3 regions of the Enterococcus sp. DIV0210g genome follow, and region 1 is predicted to be linked to each of the others. Evidence: predicted binding sites of a transcription regulator. Region 1 holds the regulator's gene; each other region holds the start of a gene.

Region 1 (2,278 bases):
GTCGGCTGCCCTGTAGCGTATGAACTAGGGGTCGGCTTTGCTCCAGTACGTAAAAAAGGAAAATTGCCTCGCGAAACCATTGAAGTGACGTATGATCTGGAATATGGTACAGATACATTGACTCTTCATAAAGATGCAATCACGCCTGGTCAACGCGTTTTGATCTGCGATGATTTATTGGCAACAGGCGGTACGATCAAAGCAACTATCGAATTGATCGAAAAATTAGGCGGTATCGTCGTAGGTTGTGCTTTCTTGATTGAATTAAATGATTTACACGGTCGCGATAAAATCGACGGTTATGACATCATCGCATTGATGGATTACTAGAAATCAGAAGATAGTGTTTAGAAGATAGAAAAAGAACCTGGAACATTATTACGTTTCAGGTTCTTTTTGTGATGAACAGATTCTTTCATCACAGGTAAAAGATCAGCGTTGCTCATTAGGGGGGAACAAGCTGGATCTTGGTACAAAAAATCAATAGGCGGGAAACATCCACATGGTTGAAATGAGAACAGTATCATCCGTTGCTTCTTTCTGGGGAGTTGGTATCCAGCAAAGAAGAGGACAGCAGATCTCCCTGATGAAAAAACTATGCTTTTTTATCAGGATTGCCTGGATCTGTAGTAAGGTTCGTTGTAAAAAGATTCTTCATTGTTCTTTCGCCGTTCGATTTGGCGATATTTCTTTTCATCCCATAACATAAACCATAAAGTGAACAAAGGCGCGAAAACTAAAAGTGCTGTTTGAATACCAAAATTACCAATCAAAATACCTAAGAATAAAACCAACAATATAAATCCAAAACGTCTCATTGCTTTCATCGATAATCACCTCATTCATTTATACGAACAAACGTTTGTATAAACAGTATACGAATGTTTGTTCGGTTTGTAAAGAGGAAATACGAAAAAAGATTTGAACAATCATCGATCGTCCAAATCTCTCAAGGGTTTCACCGTATTTTTTTTTAAAAAATATGACTTCTATATAAACCTACAACAAGCCCCAAAATAGACACTTCATCTAAAATAATAGGGTCCAGCAAATCATTTTCGGGTTGTAAACGGAAGTGATCTTCTTCTTTGTAGAATCTCTTACATGTTGCTTCGTCTTCTGCTGTCATAGCAATCACGATGTCGCCATTATTGGCACTTTCTTGTTTGCGGACGATCACATGGTCCCCATCCAAAATACCGGCATTGATCATACTTTCCCCGCGGATCGTCAACATGAATAATGTACCATCTTCAGAAGAAAGATTCGGCGGGATAGGGAAGAAGTCTGACGCTTCTTCAACGGCTAAGATCGGTTCGCCAGCAGTAACGACTCCTAACATAGGGATCGTTGTTGGTTGGATACCGATTTTGTCAAGACCAGCAGTGGTCAATTCGATTGCTCTTGGTTTCGTTGGGTCGCGTTGGATCAACCCTTTTTTTTCTAATCTGGCCAAATGACCATGGACGGTCGAAGTAGAAGAAAGGTGAACTGCCTCACCAATTTCTCTGACTGTAGGCGGATACCCTTTTTGTGCTACCTGTTCGTGGATATATTTCAGCACTTCGATTTGTCTTGTTTCTGTTTGTCGGGCCACATGGTACACCTTCTTTCGCTTGATATCCCAAGTTTACCATAGAAAAGTAGCAGTTTCAAACAAATGTTCGCATTTTATTGAACAGAACTAGTTGTTTTTTTTGTCATTTTTATATAATATGTAGAGGAACAAAAGGAGGGGTTGTAATGTTATCACCCGAAAAATTAGCACGTATCAGCGTACTTGGCCGCAAAAAGAAAGCTGGCAAGCTGACAAGTGAAGAAGAAGAAGAGCAAAAAGAATTACGAGAAGAATACCTTAAGGCTTTTCGTGCAGGGATGCGTCATCATATCGAAGGAATAAAAGTTGTTGATCCTGAAGGTACAGATGTCACACCAGAAAAATTGAAGCAAATCCAAAAAGAAAAAGGGCTGCATGGCAGATAGTTTCTTTTTAGGTAAAAAATACTAAAAAAGATTGATTTCCATTCCTATATCCGTTAGAATAAGAATGAGGTTAATAAAAGTAAAAAAAACCTAAAATGGAGGGGTTATTTTGTTCGACAAGATTGATCAACTAGGTGTGAACACGCTTCGTACATTGAGTATCGAGGCAGTACAAAAAGCAAACTCTGGACATCCAGGATTGCCAATGGGCGCAGCTCCGATGGCTTATGCTTTATGGACGAAACATCTAAAAGTAAATCCAAAAACTTCAAGAAACTGGGCTGACCGCGATCGT
Region 2 (2,278 bases), on a different replicon from region 1:
CTAGTAATACTACGAGCGCCTTCTAGCATAGAAGAAGCATGCACAATCGCTGTAAAACCATATTTTTGTCTGATCTTATCAATAATCTTATCCAGGTTTTCTTCATCGATTTGTTTTTGCGGATCACTAAATAAATCCAGCTGAAGAGAATCTGTATAAATTAGCTTGCTGTAGGTGATTCCGACGTGCCTTACTTCTTGTCCTTCATAATACTTATCAAACAAGAAAAGACAATAATTCTGCAATTCCTTTGTATTGTCTGTGATAGGGATCTTCATCTGGTGTGAGAACCCTGGTCTCGTTTCTAAGATCGATGTACCAATGTTTAAATGGACACATCCTGTTTTACAATTATGCTGTCTGATACGAATGGCTACTTGTTCCGCCATTTCTTTTACGACCAGTTCGATTTCATTTCTCCTGGTATAATCTCGTGGTAACACTTGTGAATTACCATAGGATTTCTCTTTGGTTGGTTCTGGTGGGATCGCTATATCTGTTCGATCGATCCCATTAGCATGGAAGTACAGCTGTAAGCCAATCACACCTAAACGGCTCTTAATAGTGTATGGATTCCAATTAGCTAAGTCTTTAATCCTCATGATACCCATTTGGTTGAGTCTTTTTTTCATTCGAGAGCCAATGCCCCAAAAGTCTGTCAGTTTAGGAATATTCCATACTTTTTCAGGAACGTTTTCGTACGTCCAATCGGCAATGAATCCATCATTATGTTTTGCTTCATTGTCTAAAGCAAGTTTAGCTAATAAGGGATTATCTCCGACACCTACTGTAGCAATCAATCCTAGCTCGTCTTTAATATGTTCCTGGATCATTTGAGCCAACTTCTTTCTGCGTTGACTTCGTGTCCCTTCAGTCGTAAAAAGATTCATTGATCGAGTCACTTTTAAAATGGATTCATCGATCGAATAGATCAATAGATCTTCGTCTGCGACGTATTGCCGAAAAATACTGTTTACTTCCATATTTTTCTTTATATATAAGTTCATCCTTGGCGGAACAATGTGTAATTCTTTAGGCAAAGGATAAGGTAGATCACGTGGCCGACTGACATTAGAAATACCGTACTTCTTCTTTGCAGCTGGTGAAGAAGCTAAAATCAACCCTGATCCTGTATTATCCGCTTGACTCATGACAACTAATTCAGTCGTCAAAGGATCTAAGTTCCTTTCTATACACTCAACGCTTGAGTAAAAGCTTTTCATATCGATTAAAAAGTAATCATTTACTGGCTCTTTCGAATAATCAAGCATGAATAACACCCCTTCTTTTTTACATTATACAAACGTATGTTCGGTATTGTAAAGAAGAAATAGTTAAACATACAAAAAAAGAAGCATAGGTAATCTATCACCCTGCTTCTTCTTTTGATTTGTATGATTAACTCATTGTATCACTTTATTAAATAATTTGAAAATCTAATAAAAACTCTCACTCTAAATGAGTGAGAGACTGCAAATTAGAGTACGGATTTTTTGGAGTTCCGTTCCTTAATATTAACAAATGATCTTAAAGCATACAATGCAAATTAATTACCACATTTTTTCTTGAATCGTATTTAGCCTTTTAATCTATAGTCCATAGATATCAACACTGGTTGTTTTTCTCTTGATTCCGCATAAAAATAGATTGGCTTACTTCCTATGTCGATTTTTTCATTAGCTTTGACGTAATCTCCATAGCGCCAATTCATCACAGCTTTACCTGTAATATAGGTAAAAACTAAATATTGAACACCATTCTCATCTTCCTTTAGTTCTACCTCATGTACTGTATCTGATAACGGACCAAAAAGGTCTAGTGATACAACCTTTTTTGATAGAGTTTTGTGTCCTTGTATCTCATCATGACCATAATTCTTAATTAGCATATCTGGTTGTTTTTTTCTAAACAAGCTAACCTCTCCGTGTTGTTTTATTTTTGATAATTATATGATATCGGACAGTTTATAGAATAAAACAATCATAAAAGACGGTTTTAAATACATAATCGTTGCGTTAGTTATTTATAAAAATTTTTTTACCGTTCTAGAATAGTTTACTATCTAACTACAACTGCATATTTTCGTGCGTTGTAAATATTTTCAAATGTTGCTCGATTCATCCAATAAGAACCACTAATTGGATCAGATACATGTACCTGGTTACTTCCTTTATTGTATCCATCAAGTGTCACTGCGTGATTATTATTAGCTGCTACGCCAAAGCTCCAATTTCCCCAACGGATTGGCTGAAAATTGATAGTTACCCATGCAACCACT
Region 3 (2,278 bases), 1.1 Mb from region 1:
CTTGATCTGTGTATTTTTCATGGAAAATGCGCAAAAGATGATGAGCGATTTCTTTACTCTGGTTTGTCGGATCAACTTTCATTTGCTGATGGAAGTTCGATTTGCCTTCTTGATCGACGTAGCCAATCGAGAAACCAATCCAAAGGCTGATGATAGAAGTCTTTGCACCAGACCGCCGCAAACGAGTAGCGACTTGATCGGCCATTTCCTTAATAACGACTTCAATTTCCTCTTTTTTATAGTAATCTCGATTCAATATTTGGCTGTTGCCGATACTCTTTGATTTCGGTTTGTATTTTTGACCTAAGAAAGAGCGGTCGATGCCCCAAGAATGTGCATATAATTGGGTTCCTAGAATGCCCATTTCTTCTTTTAGCTTATAGTAATCTGAATGTGCTAGATCATAGACAGAAAAAATACCCAAATGCTGCAGGCGTTTGGCTGTTCGTCTTCCGATTCCCCAAAAATCTGTGATTGTCGGGATCTTCCAAACGGTTTCTGGGACATTTTCGTAGCGCCATTCTGCTTTCATATCGGGTGAATGTTTTGCAGCATTATCTAAGGCCAGCTTCGCAAGTAAAGGATTATCGCCGATCCCGATCGTTGTATAGATTCCTGTTTGTCTATAAACGTCCGTTTGCACTAATTTAGCCAATTCATATGCTGTTTTTACATTAAAAAGGTTCAAGCCTTCTGTTACATCAAGAAAACTCTCATCTACAGAATACACATGGTGATTTGCTTCATCTGCGTATTTTCTATAGATGTTGTTGATCTCCATGTTTTTTTGCATATAATAAGCCATTCTTGGCGGTGCAATCACAAGATCAGGCGGGTAGGGGAAAGGAAGATCACGTGCGCGGCTGATATTGGAGATACCGTACGCTTTTTTTGCTGCAGGGCTTGAAGCTAAAATCAGGCCGCTGCCGCGTTCATTTGAATTATCTGATGGATAGGACATAACGACTAATTTAGCTTTCAAAGGGTTCAAGCCGCGTTCCACGCATTCTACTGAAGCATAAAAAGACTTGCAGTCAATACATAGGATGTCCCTGCTAGGTTCTTTATGATAATCAAAGATAGGATTTTGATTTTCTAACATAACATTCACCTCGACATACCAATTAGAACATATGTTCGCGTTTCGTGTCAATAAAAACAAAAGGAAGTCCAAAGAAAAAAATAATGGATTGATTTTTTTAAGGTATCGAGCAGCTGGATTCTATGATTTTTATAAAAAAAGAACTAACGAAAAAAAACAGCCAGCTATTTCTCATACCTTGAATAGCTGGTTGGTTTTTTTATTGAAATGCAGCCGGTACTTGATCAAATGCCACAGATTCCACTTTGACATACTCTTTTTCTTGTTCATTTTGAGTCACGCTCATACCTAATAACACACCTGTTTTAGCATCCACATTCAATTTGAAATGGTCGCCTTGATAGATTGTCTGATTGTCACCAGAAAAAGTACCTTCTATAACAATGGTGTTACGTCCGCAAATCAGTTCAGTGCCGGTCAGTTCATAAAGTGAGGAATCTTCTAAAATTCTAAGTGCAAGTTCAGACGGCAAAGCTACGATTTTTGCAGTGGTGAAATGATTTAAATCTTGCCGTGCGTTATAGGATTTTGTGCCATCTGCTTCAACAGTGACACTTTCCGCTAAAGTCATAGCCTGACTGTTTTCCGGGTCACTCGCTGATTTAGATTGATGCATTTGACTAGGGTTATGGTTTATTTGACTGTACTTTTCTGAATAGATCGATCCGTTTTCGTAAAGTACGATATCTTGACCTGATTCATCGGTATTTGTCTCGATTTGCGTTAAGTGGTTATCTGGCATGTTTACCGCAGAAAGATGAATGGACTTAGCTGATTCGCCTGTTTTTACTACATAAGTAAATTGAACATCGATACTGTGATAGTAGTCAATGGCGTTGATCATGCGGTAAACAGCTTCTTGTTTTGTCGTGATTTCGTTATCGACAGATACAGGTGTAACAGTTATCTCGCTGTTCTTTTCTTCAGTTTCGCTTTTTTTCGTGTATGTATATGTAGATGGGCGTGATGCTTCTTCTTTTTCTTTGTGTATTGTTAGAACAGTATAAGCTGCTCCAGCTAGGAATAGCGCTGCCGCTCCTAAAATGATTCCTTTCGTATGACGCATTTTCTTCTCCTCCTTTATAGATAACATATCTTGAAATAAGTTTTTCTGATTATACCAAAAATACGTGGAAGAAAAGATGAAAGTTCGTTAAGAGAACGCTATTTTTATTA

Evidence for each region. The regulator LexA, encoded in region 1, represses DNA repair genes until DNA is damaged. The targets are predictions, from matches to a motif close to CNAACANNTGTTNG.
Region 2: a site for LexA is predicted at 1,301-1,314, ahead of IGI64_RS12540 (Y-family DNA polymerase). Genes of this name have one in related genera too.
Region 3: a site for LexA is predicted at 1,127-1,140, ahead of IGI64_RS00770 (Y-family DNA polymerase). Genes of this name have one in related genera too.

The regions. Positions count from the first base shown of each region.
Region 1 covers NZ_CP187903.1:1,202,204-1,204,481, forward strand. The annotation lists gene IGI64_RS05870 (adenine phosphoribosyltransferase) at 1-330, shown strand, start outside; gene IGI64_RS05875 (hypothetical protein) at 609-827, opposite strand; gene lexA (transcriptional repressor LexA) at 974-1,597, opposite strand; gene IGI64_RS05885 (DUF896 family protein) at 1,744-1,983, shown strand; gene tkt (transketolase) at 2,093-2,278, shown strand, end outside.
Region 2 covers NZ_CP187904.1:16,040-18,317, forward strand. The annotation lists gene IGI64_RS12540 (Y-family DNA polymerase) at 1-1,271, opposite strand, end outside; gene IGI64_RS12545 (hypothetical protein) at 1,577-1,912, opposite strand; partial or broken gene IGI64_RS12550 (C39 family peptidase) at 2,059-2,278, opposite strand, start outside.
Region 3 covers NZ_CP187903.1:144,568-146,845, forward strand. The annotation lists gene IGI64_RS00770 (Y-family DNA polymerase) at 1-1,102, opposite strand, end outside; gene IGI64_RS00775 (hypothetical protein) at 1,302-2,168, opposite strand.